DNA from 4 places in the Marinobacter bohaiensis genome. Region 1 is predicted to be linked to each of the others. Evidence: predicted binding sites of a transcription regulator. Region 1 holds the regulator's gene; each other region holds the start of a gene.
What was found. Region 1 encodes FliA, which starts transcription of late flagellar genes. Its sites were predicted from a motif close to CTAAAGTTTNNNNNNNNNNNGCCGNTAA; they were not measured.
Positions count from the first base shown of each region.

Region 1 (4,071 bases):
CGACCAACTGCTCCGACAGTTTTTCGAGAATTTCTCCAGCCTCGATCAGGAAATCCTGGAGAATCTCTTCGTCAGCATCTAACGCCATGCAATGTCCTCACTTAAAAACCAAGGCTGGACAGGAGGTCATCGACATCATCCTGGCCGGATACGACATCCTCACGCTCATCGGCGTGCATCTGCGGACCTTCCCCTTTCTCGATCGCCCGGGCCGGTTCTTCGCCCAGTTCATGGACGGTGCCGGTAATCTGGTCAACATGGCTGGCCATGACCACCAGGCTCAGGAGGTGCTCTTCCACTTCCTTGACCAGGGCGGTGACCTTCTGGATGACCTGCCCGGTCAGATCCTGGAAGTCCTGCGCCAGAAGTATTTCCGACAGGTGTGAGTACAGGATTTCCGTGTCATTCGCGGTCTGGTCGAAGAAGCGATCGATGCGGTGGTACAGCTCGCGGAACTCACCGGCACCGATTTCGCGACGACGCAGTTTTTTCCAGTCGTCGCGCAGTGCCAGGGCTTCCTCGCGCATGGCGCTGGCCTTGGGCATGGCCTCCTCGACCAGATCCATGGTGCGGTTGGCGGCGCTGCCGGTCATTTCCACAACGTAGGCCAGCCGGTCCGAGGCATCGGTCATCTTGGACAGCGCTTCGCGCTGTTCGGCGTTCTGCGGATCGATCTGGAAATTGCGAATCGCTTCGTGGAGGCTGCGCGTCAAACGGCCAACCTCGTGGTACAGGCTCTGGTCCCGCACGTCGTTGAGCTCGTTGATCAGACGCATCGCCGCCGCGTAATCCCCGGCATCCACCTGCGCCTTGAGGTCAGTCGCCTGCTGCTTCAGCTTTTCGGTGACTTCAGGGTCGAGCTTCCCCGCATTGTCGTCTTTTGGATTGCCCATGATTGGCGCTCTGATATTCAGGACTGGATGCGTTCGAAGATCTTCTCAATCTTTTCCTTGAGGACCGCTGCCGTGAACGGTTTCACCACGTAGCCATTGACGCCGGCCTGGGCGGCGGCCACGATCTGGTCGCGCTTGGCTTCGGCCGTGACCATCAGGATGGGCAGGTCCTTGAGCGTGTCGTCGGCACGACAGGCCTGCAACAGCTCGAAGCCGGACATGCCCGGCATGTTCCAGTCGGTGACGAGGAAGTCGTACTTGCCGCTCTTGAGCATGGGCAGCGCTGTGTTGCCGTCGTCGGCCTCGTCGGTATTGGTGAAACCGAGGTCGCGCAGCAGGTTCTTGATGATGCGCCGCATCGTGGAGAAATCATCCACGATCAGAATTTTCATGTTCTTGTCCAATGGGACCTCCAATCGTTACAACCCGGGATACCAATCGTGCCGGCCCGCCTCCTTCTGACCGGCCACACCGTGCCGGCGGGATCAAAAGGCACCGCCTATTCTGTCCAGTCCACGGACGCTGTAAAGCACCCGTTACCAAAAACTACAGTTTGTACCGTTCTCTAGTGTCGAATCAGCCCGGTTGCCAGTCGCTCAGGCGCGCTTTCAGACGCAGTGCCGCCTGACTGTGGATCTGGCTGACGCGACTCTCGCTGACGCCGATGACCGCGCCGATTTCCTTGAGGTTAAGCTCTTCCTGGTAATACAGACTCAGGACCAGCTTTTCGCGCTCCGGCAGCCCGTCAATGGCCTGAGCCAGACTGTGCCGAAAACCGGCTTCGGACAACTCCGCATAGGGGGCGTCAGATACCGCATCTTCATTGTCTATCGGCACCTCGCCGGATTCATTTAGCTCATCGAGGCTAAAAAGTCGTCCGCCGCTCGAGTCGGCGAGGCAGGCGTGGTATTCGTTGAGCGTCATTTCCAGCTCGGCGGCGACGTCCGCATCCCTGGCTTCCTCGCCGGTACGGGCCTCGACGGCCTTGATGGCCTGCGCGATGCGACGGGTGTTGCGATGGACGGAGCGCGGCACCCAGTCACCCCGGCGGATCTCGTCAACGATCGCGCCACGGATACGGATACCGGCGTAGGTTTCGAAGGAAGCGCCTTTATTGGCTTCGTATTTTTGCGCGGCCTCCAGCAGGCCGATCATGCCGGCCTGCATCAGGTCTTCCAACTGCACAGAGGCGGGCAGCCGCGCCATCATGTGCAGCGCGATCTTCTTCACCAGCGGCGCGTGATCCTCGACCAGTTGCCGGGCCGCACTCCGCTCACTGCTTTGTTGGTAGATTCCAAGGCCTTTTGCCAACGTCATCAATCCGGATTACCCAAACAGCCCGTTTGACCGCCATACCACCTGCCCTGTCGGCCGGCGTACTGCATCAGGCGTCAACCAGACGCTCTACGAAAAATTCCAGGTGCCCCCGCGGCGACGACGGCAATGGCCAGTTGTCGACTTTCTGGGCCAGGGCATTGATGGCCAGCGACGCCTTGGCGCGGGGATAGGCTTCGAGCACTGCACGCTGACGTTGTACCGCTTTCTTGACCGCCTCGTCGAACGGGACGATGCCCTCATATTGTAGTGCAACATCCAGGAATCTCTCGGTCACCCGGGTCAACTTGCCGAACAGGTGCTTGCCTTCCTGGTCGTTGCGTACCTGGTTGGCCAGGATGCGGAAACGGTTAGTGCCGTAATCACGGTTCATCAGCTTGATCAGGGCGTAGGCGTCAGTGATGGAGGTGGGCTCGTCGCAGACCACCAGCAGCAGCTCCTGGGACGCTCGCAGGAAGCTGACCACGGATTCGGAGATGCCGGCGGCGGTGTCCACGATGAGCACGTCGATCTGGTCGCCCAGTTCGCTGAACGCGTTGATCAGTCCGGCGTGTTCCATCGGCGTCAGTTGAGTCATGCGCTGGGTGCCGGAGGACGCCGGAACGATCTTGATGCCGCCCGGCCCGTCCACCAGGACGTCGCGCAGGTCGCACTGACCGTTCAGCACGTCGGACAGGTTGTGCTGGGCGGTGATGCCCAGCAGCACGTCGATGTTGGCCAGTCCCAGATCAGCGTCCAGGACCACCACACGACGCCCCATCTGAGCCAGGGCAATGGCCAGATTGACCGAAACGTTGCTCTTGCCAACGCCACCTTTGCCGCCGGATACGGCGATCACCTGAACCGGGTTTGGTCTACTCATGCCGGGTACAGTCTCTCACGACAGGTTGTGATTCTCTCGGCCGGTTCCGACCGGCTCTGTGTATGGACGGCTCCAGAACGATCGGCGGCTCCGGCAACCTTCCCGTATTCAGGCACCCGCTGCGACCATGGACGTCTCCCGCATCTGGCGCAGGCGTTCCACACCCAGGCGGACCAGCGGTGCGGACTGCGCGGGATGGATATCTTCGGGAATGCGCTGGCCATCGGTGTAGTAGGCCACCCGAAGTCCGGTTTCCATGGCGAACCCGAGTACCTCGCCGAGCGTCAGGGCTTCATCCAGCTTGGTCATGATACACCCGGCAGGATTCGCCATCTTATAGCAATGCCACGTGGATTTCATGATCCGCGGCTGACTGGTGGCCGACAACACGAGGTAGGGCTTGACCGGGTGATCGCTCGACGCCAGCTCTTCCAGCTGCTCCTGGTGGCCGCGATCGGCGTGGGTCAGGCCCGCGGTGTCGATCAGCACCAGACGCTTGTCGGACAGGTCGTCCAGAATCCGGTCGAGGGAATGGCTCTCGTCGACCACGCGTACCGGCACATTGAGGATGCGGCCGAAGACGAACAGCTGCTCATGGGCCGCCACCCGGTAGCGGTCGGTGGTGACCAGCGCCAGGGAATCCGGACCATGCTCAAGCACATAGCGCGCCGCCATCTTGCCGATGGTCGTGGTCTTGCCGGAGCCGGTGGGGCCGACCAGCGCGACGATACCGCCCTGTTCGACAATCTCTTTATCCTGGGTCCGAACCCCCGCGGCGAGGGTCCGCAGCGCCTTCTTCCAGCCTTCTTCAAGGCGGCAGTGGCCCTGGTTACGGGCCAGTGATCCGGCCAGCTGGCTGGACAGACCAAACTCCTCCAGGCGCTCCGCCAGACGCTGCTGGCTGGCGACGGCCGGTTCCGCGGGCTGGGCTTTGCCTGGAGTCCGCTCACGACGCTCGTTGACCATGTCCCGCAGCGAATG
Region 1 is NZ_QGEH01000004.1:73,679-77,749, forward strand. Features, by position in the region: gene DKK67_RS16970 (chemotaxis protein CheA) at 1-88, opposite strand, end outside; gene DKK67_RS16975 (protein phosphatase CheZ) at 102-893, opposite strand; gene cheY (chemotaxis response regulator CheY) at 911-1,297, opposite strand; gene DKK67_RS16985 (RNA polymerase sigma factor FliA) at 1,470-2,210, opposite strand; gene DKK67_RS16990 (MinD/ParA family protein) at 2,278-3,090, opposite strand; gene flhF (flagellar biosynthesis protein FlhF) at 3,199-4,071, opposite strand, start outside.

Region 2 (4,071 bases), on a different contig from region 1:
CCAAAATGCTGCCGGCGGTGTCGTCAATACTGGATGATACGGCAAAGCTCGAAGACGAGTCGAAAGTGATTTCGCCTGAAGCACGCGCGCTATCGGCGGTGTCGTCTGACCCATCAAGAGTGATGGCGTCTCCGTCCACTTCAGCGCCACCGCGGAAGCTGGCGGTAGGTGTTGTGGCGTTGGATGTGAAATCCTCAACCAGGATGTCTTTACCTTCCGCTTGCACAAGCGTCAGTCGGCCATCCTCCACTTCAGCGGTAATACCTGTGGTACCTGACGCGGAGTTGATCTCGCGCGCCAAGGGACGCAGATCGTCGACGTCGTCAATCTGGGCGGAGATCGTCGATTTTTCGCCTCCACTCGATATCGTCATGGAAACAGTGCCTGTACCGCCAAGGCCGAATAAGTCAGCCGTGGTTCGGGCTTGTGCTTCGACCCCCGTGGCATCCACCTGTTGGTTGATCGCCGCAGCGATGTCTTCGGCGGTATCGCCGCTCTCAACATCCACAGTGGCCTCACCCAGTGAGCTGGAGACGGTCAGCGTCTGAGCAGCAATGGTGTTTGCCGCTGACGCATCGCCAGCCGCTGCGGCGTAAACAGATCCACTGCCTTGTCCGGCAGTGGTGTTTGAGGCGCTCACACTGTTGTTGGCCAGATCCGTGGTTCGTGCGCCTTGAATAGAGACGGCAATGGTCTGGTTCTCGTTGGCGCCGGCCTGGAACTGCTGGGCCTGGAAAGAGCCGTCGAGCAGCTTGAGGCCGTTGAATTCGGTGGTGGTAGCCACCCGCTCCAGCTCCTGCTTGAGCTGGTTGACCTCGGATTGCAGGGCCCGGCGGTCGGAGGCGGAGTTGGTGGCGTTGGCGGACTGGACCGACAGTTCGCGAATCCGTTGCAGGATATCGCCGGATTGTCCCAGCGCGCCTTCGGCAGTCTGTGCCAGGGAGATGCCGTCGTTGGCGTTCCGAATCGCCTGGTTCAGACCATCGATCTGGGAGGTGAATCGCTCCGAGATGGCCAGGCCGGCGGCGTCGTCTTTGGCCGAGTTGATGCGCAGGCCGGAGGACAGACGCTGCATCGCGGTGTCCGAGTCCCGTTGGGTCGTGTTCAGGTTGCGCTGCGCATTCAGCGACGCAAGGTTCGTATTAATGATCTGAGGCATGCTGTTTCTCCTTGCCAGGAAAAGCCGGAACCCAAGTGCCCGATCAAAAGGACGCCCTACCGGCAAACGTTCGTTAAAATGCAAGCGTTGCCGTGCCAGAAGCGAAGTGTGTGCCAGTTTCTTGTTTTTATTTATAAGTCACTGATAATGATTGTAAAAAATAATTTGTCGCGAGACGGGTCGGCTTGCGGGCGCCGATATTTTGACTGACCGGCAGGAAGGGAATTGCCGCTTTTTCAACCGAGTGTGGGGAAGTCACGAGCGGCAGACGCACTCGATGGGATGGCCGGGTCTTGCACCCGCTTTAGGCGTTGAGGCGATATGAGGAAGGATTTTTTATCGACCTATCTTTATGAAAAGTAAAATAAAACTGAAAGCGTGATAGTGATTTACATTAGTTAACAAGAAAATCCGAAATTCTTTCTAAAGGATTCTTAACCCTCGCCGCTAAGCATTACAGCAGGGCGGCGCACCCAACTGATGAAAACGGGCGCCAGACCTCTTTCCAGTCAAAACTGACGGTTTCAAGGAGAAGCATCATGGCTCTCGGTATCAACACTAACGTTGCGTCCTTAAGCGCTCAGAACAACCTGAACAAGTCCCAGTCTCTCTCGGACCAGGCTCTTGAGCGTCTGTCCTCCGGTCTGCGCATCAACTCGGCTAAAGACGATGCGGCTGGTCTGGCGATTTCCTCTCGTTTCGATTCACAGATCCGCGGCCTGAACGTTGCCCAGCGCAACGCCAACGACGGTATCTCCCTGGCACAGACCGCTGAAGGCGCGCTGGGGCAGGCCGGTGACCTGCTGCAGCGGATTCGTGAGCTGTCGGTCCAGTCGGCCAACGACACCAATTCCTCTTCTGACCGGAAGTCGCTGCAGGCCGAAGTAAGCCAGTTGCAGGCGGAACTGAACCGCGTCGCCGACACCACCAACTTCAACGGCCAGACCCTGTTGAACGGCGACTTTACTAACGCCCAGTTCCAGGTCGGCGCCAATGCCAACCAGACTATCAATGTCACCATGGGCAGCGCGCGTGGAACGGATATTGGCAACTATACCTTTGGTGCAAGCGGTACCGCGCTTGGTCAAGCGGCTGCATCTAACGCTGTTGCCGGAAGTGAGGCGATAGAGGTTTCTGGTAATGGTGCCAGCGGCACCTACACGACAGTGGCCGGAGATTCAGCGCAGGACATTGCTGCGGGTATTAACGCTTTCAGTGCCGATACTGGTGTAACAGCGAGTGCAAGAACTGAGGCAACTCTGAGCGGTATTGCTGACGGTACAGTTAGCTTTGATTTGGCCGGTGAGAACGATGGAACTGGGGAAGAGGTCTCGATTTCCGCGACCGTTACTGGCGGCGACTATTCCTCACTTGCAGATGCGATCAATGATAACTCCGCGGTAACCGGTATTACGGCTCAGGTTGTTACGGAATCCGGTACTGAGCAACTGAAGCTGACTAGCGAGAGTGGTGCTGACATCAGTATCTCGAGCTACGCAAACACCGGAACGGCCGCAGCCACCATGGCTGGTAGTGAAGGTGGTAGTGTCGATTTCAGCTCTGCGACCGCAGGTACTGTGACGGGCACTGTTGACCTTTCCTCTAGTAGCGCCTTCAGTGTTTCTGGCGGAACAACAGCAATCGCTGACGGGGGTGGTACGTTGAGCTCCGTAGCTGAGATTGACATCACGACCACTGATGGCGCGAACGCCGCTATCGAAACGATCGATGCCGCGCTGTCCTCGATTAACAGCCAGCGTGCGGACCTGGGTGCGATCCAGAACCGCTTCGAGTCCACCATCGAAGCGATCGCGACCACCTCTGAGAACCTGTCCGCTGCCCAGGGCCGGATCCTGGACGCCGACTTCGCATCCGAAACCGCGAAGCTGTCCAAGTCCCAGGTTCTGCAGCAGGCCGGTATCTCGGTCCTGGCTCAGGCCAATGCCCGTCCGCAGCAGGTTCTGTCCCTCCTGCAGTAACAGGGATAGCACGGTAAAAGCCGGCCCTTTCGGGGGCCGGCTTTCCGCCGTATCAGGATAGTGGGGTGAGCTATGACTGACGTAAACCTGAATGGCCCGGATTTGAAGCTGGTTCGCTCCAGTGATCAGCCTCCGGCTCGGGCGTCTGCGTCACCTCAGGCTGAAGGAAACACGCCTTCCGCTCGAGCCCAGGCGGCTTCCGATTCCAGGGTGGTGGCACTGCGACAGGCTTCTGACCAGTCCCGTGTGCAGCGTCTTGAGAATCAGCAGGAAGCCCAGAAAGAATCTCTGGATAAGGCGGTCTCCCAACTCAACGACTTCGTGCAGACGGTTCAGCGCGACCTCCAGTTTGAGGTCGACAACGACTCCGGCAAGACAATCGTGAGGGTGGTGGACCAGCAGACCGATGAGGTCATTCGGCAGATTCCGGACGACGTGGCTTTGAGGTTGGCCGAAAACTTGCAGCAGGACGAACCGCTGACGCTATTCAATATCGAAGTGTAGGGTCTTGCCGGTGTCATGCCGGGCCCAAATAGCGGTATTTCAGCACCGCCGGCTCCTATGGGGTCGGCGGTGTTTTGCATCCAGGGACCTGAAATGGCAGTGCTTTTCTGGAGGCTTCAATGGCTGGCGCGGTTGCGGCGGAGTGTCGTAAGCGTACTGTGAGATCTCGCAGTCTGGATACATATTGTTACAAAGCGATCGGGGCAAAGGGCAAAGTTTTGCCGCTTTTGGCCGATAAGCGTACAAAGGGATAGGTTGCCTTCTTGAGGGGCTGAAACTATGGCAGGCATTTCATCACTGGGTATCGGTTCCGGGGTCCTGAATTCGGATCTCGTCGATCAGCTGGTGGCTGCGGAGAAAGAGCCGGTCACCAACCGGCTGGACAGCAAACAGCAAAAGGCGGAGACGCTGATCTCAGCCTACGGCACG
Region 2 is NZ_QGEH01000001.1:2,655,818-2,659,888, reverse strand. Features, by position in the region: gene DKK67_RS11925 (flagellin N-terminal helical domain-containing protein) at 1-1,159, opposite strand, end outside; gene DKK67_RS11920 (flagellin N-terminal helical domain-containing protein) at 1,699-3,138, shown strand; gene DKK67_RS11915 (flagellar protein FlaG) at 3,211-3,642, shown strand; gene fliD (flagellar filament capping protein FliD) at 3,922-4,071, shown strand, end outside.
Region 2: the regulator FliA is predicted to act here: its motif matches at 1,205-1,232, upstream of DKK67_RS11925 (flagellin N-terminal helical domain-containing protein).

Region 3 (4,071 bases), on a different contig from region 1:
GAGGCGTTCAGTTCCTCAGTGACCGATGTCTGCTCTTCCGAAGCGGTGGCGATCTGGGTCGTCATGTTGCTGATGGCGGTAATCGCCTCGGCGATGCGGTTGAGGGAATCCATGGCGTCCTGGGCCTTCTCCATGGACACGTTGGAAACCGCACGGGATTCCTGCATCACGTTGACCGCGTTGCTGGCGCCCCTCTGCAGCCGCTCGATCATACTATTGATCTCTTCGGTGCTGTCGTGGGTCCGGCGCGCCAGATTGCGTACCTCGTCGGCCACCACCGCGAAGCCACGACCGGCCTCGCCCGCCCTGGCCGCCTCAATGGCGGCGTTGAGCGCCAGCAGGTTGGTCTGTTCCGCCACGTCCTGAATCACTTCCAGGATCGTGTTGATCTGGGTAACGTCCTGGCCCAGGGTCTCCACCGCTTCGGCCGCGGAACCGATTTCCGTGGCCAGGCGCTCCACCGCGTCGCGGGACGCCTTGACGGTTTCCTGGGTTTCCTGCGCGTCCCGGTCGGCATTGCCGGACGCATCCGCCGTTTGCTGGGCGTTCTGGGCGATCTCGTTGGCGGCGGCAGACATCTCGTTGATGGCCGTGGCCACCATGTCGATTTCCGTCTGCTGCCCTTCCACGCTCGAGCGGCTGGCGCCGGCGGTCTGCTTCAGCGAGCCCACCGCGTCCCGGAGTTCGACGGCGCCACGTTGCACATCCCGGACGACGTCCTGCACGTTGCTGATAAAGGCGTTGAAATTCTCGGCGGTCTGCCCGAACTCGTCCTGGCTGCTTACCTCCAGCCGACGGGTCAGGTCCGCCTCCCCGCTGGCGATATCCTGCATGGCATCGCGCAGATTGCGCACCGGCTTCATCAGCAGGCGTACCGCCACGTTGAGCAGGATCAGGGTCACCACGATCCCGACCACGGCGACGATAATCCCGGTGATCCGTGCGCTGTGTACCGGCGCCATGATCTTGTCCTCATTGGCCACCGTGCCCAGGTACCAGTCGACGCCCTTGGCGTCGGCGATGGAATGGAAACTCACTCGCCAGTCGGCGTCGTTGAAGTGGTAAAGATGCGTGGATCCGTCCAGGCGCGGTTTTTCGCCGATCAATGCCTGGACGTTCTTGCCGACCCGCTCGCGGTTCGGGTGGTAGAGCACCTTGCCGTCGGCATTGATCAGAACGGCGTAACCGGTGTCCGCCAGGGTCACGGCGGACAGCAGCTCATCCACCGTTTCCAGGGTGATGATGCCGGCGGCGACGCCTTTGTAGGGGCCGGATTTGATGGGCGCCACCGGGGAGATGATGCCCTTGCCGGTACCGGCGTCCAGGAAGACTTCGGTGAACGTCGGGCCGCTGGCGCTCATGCCGGCCTTGTACCAGGGGCGCGTACGCGGATCGTAGCCGTCCGGCAGCATGGCGGACAATTCCCTGGTGGCCTGCAGGCTGTAGCCGTCCGCACGGCCAATGGAGATGTCCTTGAAGCCACCGCCGAGGGACGCGGTGTGCAGGATTGCCCGGGCCTGTTCCTCGGTGTCCGCGCCGGACAGGTTACGCGCGGCCCCTTCGACCATCGCGAGGCGGCTGTTGAGCCATTCGGAAATGCTGGCCTGGGTCTGGGCGATGGAGTCATCCACCAGGGCGTCGACATAGGTTTCCGTCGTCGAACTCAGGCGTCGATCGCCGAGAATGGCGTACACGCTGATAACGAGGATGAACAGAACGGCGACAGCCGTCAGCAGCTTTTGCCCGAATGACATACTGCGCATCGATTGAACTCTCCTGGTCGAAGTAACCGGCCCGCACCGAACGGTCGCGCGGAGGGGCTTTCCGGAATCATTGTGGTTGTCGGTGGGCTCGGCAGGCCCTGTGGTACTTATCGGCCTGAGGGCCCGGGACTTAAGCCCAGTCTGGTTGGATTGTTTCCCGGCCTGTCAAAGCGACGACCGGCAGGAGGCATGAACCTCGCGCCGGTCGTCCGATGCCCTGCGCATTGCTCTAGACGTTGAAGCGCTCGACGTTGCCGTGCAAGTGCTGGCCGATGTCATCGATCTTGCCGCTGTAGACGTCGTTCTCGGAGGCTGCCGCCGCGGCCTCCTGGCCCTGGTCCGCGATGCGGTTGATCGAGGCGTTCAGCTCCTCGGTGACCGATGTCTGCTCTTCCGAAGCGGTGGCGATCTGGGTGGTCATGTTGCTGATCGCGGTGATGGCCTCGGCGATGCGGTTGAGGGAATCCATGGCGTCCTGGGCCTTCTCCATGGACACGTTGGACACCGCGCGGGATTCCTGCATCACGTTGACGGCGTTATCCGCGCCCTTCTGCAGCCGCTCGATCATGCTGTTGATCTCTTCGGTGCTGTCGTGGGTCCGGCGCGCCAGGTTGCGCACTTCGTCGGCCACCACCGCGAAACCGCGGCCGGCGTCGCCCGCCCGGGCCGCTTCGATGGCCGCGTTGAGCGCCAGCAGGTTGGTTTGCTCGGCGACGTCCTGGATTACCTCCAGAATGGTGTTGATCTGGGTGACGTCCTTACCGAGGGTTTCCACGGCTTCGGCTGCCGAGGCGATCTCCGTGGCCAGGCGTTCCACCGCATCGCGGGAGGCCTTGACGGTTTCCTGGGTCGCCTGGGCGTCCTGGTCGGCGGTGGTCGAGGCGTCGGCGGTCTGTTGCGCGTTCTGAGCGATTTCGTTGGCGGCGGCGGACATCTCGTTGATGGCCGTGGCCACCATGTCGATTTCCGTCTGCTGACCTTCCACGCTCGAGCGACTGGCGCCGGCGGTCTGCTTCAGCGACCCCACGGCATCGCGCAGTTCGATCGCGCCACGTTGCACGTCCCGGACAACGTCCTGCACGTTGCTGATAAAGGCGTTGAAGTTCTCGGCGGTCTGGCCGAACTCGTCCTGGCTGCTCACCTCCAGCCGACGGGTCAGGTCCGCGTCGCCGCTGGCGATGTCCTGCATGGCATCGCGCAGGTTGCGCACCGGCTTCATCAGCAGGCGCACCGCCACATTAAGCAGGATCAGCGTCACGATGATGCCGATCACCGCGACGATGGAGCCGGCGATGCGCGCTTCCTGCACCGGCGCCATGATCTTGTCTTCGTTGGCCAGGGTGCCCAGGTACCACTCCACGCCGCGGGCGTCGTCGATGGCGTGGAAACTGGTGCGCCATTCCGCGTCATTGAATTCGTAGTGATGGGTGGACCCGTCGAGTTGGGGCCGATCGCCGATCAGTTCCTCGATGTTCTTGCCGACCAGCTCGCGATCCGGATGGTAGAGAATCTTGCCTTCCCGCGTGATCAGGGTGGCATAGCCGGTATCGGCCAGGGTTAGCGTGGACAGCAGGCGGTCGATGGTGGCCAGGGTGATGTCACCGCCGACCACGCCCTGATAGGTGCCCGATGTCACCGGCGCCACAGTGGAAATGATGAGGTTACCGCTGCTGGCGTCCTGGTACGGCTCGGTGAACGTGGCCCGCCCGCCGGTGGAATTGGCCAGCTTGTACCAGGGGCGGACACGGGGATCGTAGTCGTCGGGCAGCGTCGCCTGCGCCTTGGCGGTGGGCATCAGCATGTAACCGTCGGCCCGGCCCACGTAGACGTTCTCGAACCCGCCGCCCTGCGTGGCCGCCTGCAAGACCGCACGCGCCTGGTTTTCCTGACTCATGGGAGCCAGGCCGCGGGCCGCACCCTCGGTGATATCCAGACGGCTGTTCAGCCATTCCGCGATACTGGCCGTGCTCTGGGCCACCGAGTCGTCGACCAGGGCATCAACGTAGGTTTCCGTGGTACCGATCAGACGCCGGTCGCCCATGACGGCGTAAACACTGATCACCAGGATGAAAAGGACCGCGACGGCGGCTAACAGCTTTTGCCCGAATGACATACTGCGCATGAACGGGGTTCTCCCATGGACTATCGAGTGGGTCGCACGCCGTCGTTTGTTCTTTATCGGGAGTTATAGGACGGCCCAGCCTGCAACAGGTGTTATAGGTGTTACCCGTTAAGATCGGCCGAATGGATGAGAACTTTAGCGATCACAGTAGTGACAGAATGTAACGGGCTGCAGACCGCAGGCTGT
Region 3 is NZ_QGEH01000001.1:2,215,379-2,219,449, reverse strand. Features, by position in the region: gene DKK67_RS09955 (methyl-accepting chemotaxis protein) at 1-1,763, opposite strand, end outside; gene DKK67_RS09950 (methyl-accepting chemotaxis protein) at 1,993-3,885, opposite strand.
Region 3: the regulator FliA is predicted to act here: its motif matches at 1,871-1,898, upstream of DKK67_RS09955 (methyl-accepting chemotaxis protein).

Region 4 (4,071 bases), 260 kb from region 1:
CGTACGCTCGCGCCGCGCCTGGTTCCTGCTGTTGTTTTTCGGCATCGGCACCTCGGCCTACACCCTGGTGTTGGCCTGGCTGCCGCCGTTCTACACGCAACTGGGTCACAGCCCCGCTTTCAGTGGCCTGCTGCTGGGCGTGCTGACGCTCATCGAAGTCGGCGCCGGCCTGTCGCTGTCCGTGGTCCTGCCGCGCTTTCCGGATCGCCGCCAGTTGCTGTTCACCGTACTCGCGCTCGGCGTCGCCGGATTCCTGGCCCTGATCGTCGCACCCAACGCGCTGGTCTGGCCGGCGATCGTGGCGCTGGGGCTGTCGATCGGCACGATGTTCCCGCTGGCGCTGATCGTCACTATGGAGCATCTCGACGACGAACGCGCAGCCGGCGCGCTGATGGGCTTCGTGCAGGGCGGCGGCTACATTCTGGCAAGCCTGATGCCGCTGGTGGCGGGCATGATCCGCCAGGAGACAGCGGACCTGACCAATGCCTGGCTGATCATGCTGGTGGGCACCGGCGTCCAGATGGCCATGGTGCCGTTTATCCTGCCGGGGGACCGGCTGGTGCCGGGAAGCTGGCGCCTGGCGCGAGCCGGGGCCTGACGCGAATGCGACGCCCACTTCACGCCCGCCGCACCGGCGCGAAGTGGGTCAATCGGGTTTAGGCGGGGTCGTTCAGACCTTGTAGCGGCTCACCTGCTCCGACATTTCCGCCGCCAACGCCTTCAGCCGCTGGGTGGTCTCGCCGGCGCGGCGGGTGCCCTGGGCGGTCTGTTCGGTGATCGTCACGATCTGGTGGACGTTCTGGTTGATGGTTTCCGACACGCTGGTCTGCTCTTCCGCCGCGCTGGCGATCTGCGTGTTCATGTCGGTGATGGTGCGCACCGCCGTACCGATCTTCTGCAGCGCCTCGCTCACCTGGCGGGTCTCCGCCACCGTCGCTTCGCTGCGTTCGCTGATGGAGCCGATCAGTTCCACCGCGTTTCCGGCGCCGGACTGGAGACGCTCAATGGTGCCCTGGATCTGCTGGGTGCTCTCCTGGGTGCGGCTGGCCAGCGTCCGCACTTCGTCCGCCACCACCGCAAAGCCGCGCCCGGCCTCACCGGCCCGGGCCGCCTCGATGGCCGCGTTCAACGCCAGCAGGTTGGTCTGGTCGGCGATCTCGCGGATCACTTCCAGCACCGTGTCGATGCTACGGGAATCCTCACCCAGCTTCTCGATCACCTGCACGCCCTGCTGCACCTGTTCGGACAGACCGCTGATCACGCCGGTGGCCTGATGCACCAGACCCTGCGCATCGCTGACTTCGGCGTGGGCATGATCCGCCGCGGTGGAGGCCTCGCTGGCGTTGCCGGCCACTTCCTGGGCGGCGGCGGTCATCTCGTTCATCGCCGTGGCGACCTGGTCGCTCTCCGAAGTCTGGCGCTCAACCCCCTGCTCCGCTTCGCTCATCACCTCGTTGAGTTCGTGGGTGGCGTCGTTCAGCGTGCGCGTGGAGGACAGCACCCGCTCCACCAGTTCGTGCACCTGATCGGCGAAACTGTTGAACGCCACAGCCAGTTGCCCCAGTTCGTGGTTGCCGTCCACCTCCAGCCGGCGGGTCAGGTCGCCGTCGCCGCTGGCGATGCCGTTCATGGCGGTCACCGCGTTCTTGAGCGGCTTGATGATGCTACGCACCACCACCAGCGCGAGCAGCACGATGATCACCAGCGCCACCACGGACGTGGTCACCGACCCGATCACCGCGTCGGCCAGGGACTCGTCCACGTCACTGGCCAGGGCCGCCTTCTGCTTCTCCAGGCCGTCGATCCAGAAGCCGGTGCCGATCAGCACATTCCACTCGGGCAGCATCTCCGCGTAGGCCAGCTTGGGTTCGGGGTCACCCGTCCCGGTGTTTTCCCACTCGTAGGACACGAAATCGCCGCCGGACCGGGCCGCCTTGACCAGCTCGCGCACCAGGTACTTGCCGTTGGGATCCTGGAAATCCCACAGGCTCTTGCCTTCCAGCGACGGATTCGCGCCGTGGGCCACGGTCATGCCGTCGGTATCGAACACAAAGAAATAGCCCATGCTGCCGGCGTCATCGAAACGCAGCTGACGCAGGATCGCCATGGCTTTCTCGCGCACCTCGGGGTCGTCCGCCGAACCGGGCTGATCATAAAGGTGGGCGATGGAGGACCGCGCCAGTTGCAGGTAGTTCTGCAACTCCTGGCGCTTGGTCGCCATCATGGCATCGGAAAAGCCGGAGACGGCCTCGTCGCCAATGCCCTGCGCCTGCTTGAGGTTGTAGGTGCTGAGCAGTGCGGTGAGCACAATCACCGGCACCAGGGCCAGCAAAAGAACGCGCGTCTGGATGGTCAGGTTCTTCATGGCAATCCTGTTTTGGGTCGCTCGTACAGCCGGGTTCGTCCTTAACGAGGCCTGGAACAGAGTGGATGTTGCGACGGGCTATCCTGCCTGCCCATACGGAGGGTAACGGCCGCGTTGGGGAAGGCTGTAGGGGGGAATTGTTTGGGTTTTGTTTCCGGAACCATCGACATCAGTCGTGCCACCGGAGGGTGGTCAGGTTCACCAGAGGCACAAGAGTACAAAGCCAGTCCTGGCGTGGCCTGCCCCACCCCGACCCCGTCTTTCGGCGAAACCGGACTTGACCCGGCGCAAGGTTCACGGAGACACTTTCAGCTAACACGTGTACGCTGAAATTCATTCACAGTCCGTTGAGCACTTTTGAGCACTTGCCCCAGGGGGACGGAACGTCATGAAGACCGACGCCTTTGCCAATCTGGTTGCCGCGATGATCGCCTATCTCCAGTCCGCGGGTATCAGCAGCAGCCTTTTGGCACGCTACACCGACACAACACCGGAACAGCTGGACAATCCGGCGAGGGCGCTGTCGCCCTCACAGCTACAAAGGCTCTGGCAACTGGTCCAATCGCGCGGGCTGCCGTCGCTGACCTTCAGCATCAAGGTCCGCCCGCTGATTGCCGAGGCGCTGGCACAGGGACCGGTGCGGGCCGAAACCATCGCGTCACGGCTATACATGAGCCGGCACACGCTCTACAAGAAGCTCCGGCTGGAAAACCTGACCTTTGGCCGCCTGCTCGACGATGTGCGGCGCGAACAGGCGATCACCCTGCTGAAGGATGCGGATCGCCCGCTGGTTGACGTGGCGGAACGGCTGGGCTTCTCTGAACCCAGCGCATTCTGCCGCGCGTTCAAGCGCTGGATGGGCCTGTCGCCGGGCGCCTTCAGGCAGACCATCGCCTGAACACCAGGGACGCGTTGGTACCGCCGAACCCAAAGCTGTTGCTCATCACCAGCGGCAACTCCCGGTCTGAGACAGCTTCCCGCACCAGCGGATAGCCCTCCGCCCGTGGGTCCAGGGCTTCTATGTTGGCCGACGGTGTCACGAAACCCTGTTGCTGCATCAGCAGGCTGTAAATGGCCTCGTGTACGCCGGCAGCGCCCAGTGCATGGCCGCTGAGGGGCTTGGTGGCCCCCAGCATGGGCATTTCCTCACCGAAGACCTCGCGAATAGCTTCCAGCTCCGTAATGTCGCCGGCCGGCGTGCTGGTACCGTGGGTGTTGATGTAGGCCACCGACTCATCGATACCGGCCAGGGCCTGCCGCATGCAGCGGACGGCGCCCTTCCCCGACGGCGCGACCATATCGGCGCCATCCGAGGTCGCCCCGAACCCGACGACTTCGCCCAGTATCGTCGCCCCGCGCGCCTCGGCGTGCTCCAGCGCCTCCAGCACCAGCACGCCGCCACCGCCGGAAATCACGAAACCGTCGCGCTCGGCGTCGTAGGTGCGGGATGCCCGCCCGGGCGTGTCGTTGTAGCGTGTCGAGAGCGCGCCCATGGCGTCGAACAGCAGGCTCAGGCTCCAGTGGATGTCCTCGCCACCGCCGGCGAACATCACATCCTGACGCCCCATGGCGATCAGGTCCCGCGCGTGGCCGATGCAGTGCGCACTGGTGGCACAGGCGGACGTGATGCCGTAGTTCACCCCGGTAATCCCGAACGCCGTCGCCAACGAGGCGTTGATCGAACTCCCCATGGTACGCGGCACGCG
Region 4 is NZ_QGEH01000004.1:334,470-338,540, forward strand. Features, by position in the region: gene DKK67_RS18145 (MFS transporter) at 1-598, shown strand, start outside; gene DKK67_RS18150 (methyl-accepting chemotaxis protein) at 671-2,365, opposite strand; gene DKK67_RS21965 (helix-turn-helix transcriptional regulator) at 2,754-3,263, shown strand; gene fabB (beta-ketoacyl-ACP synthase I) at 3,244-4,071, opposite strand, start outside.
Region 4: the regulator FliA is predicted to act here: its motif matches at 2,468-2,495, upstream of DKK67_RS18150 (methyl-accepting chemotaxis protein).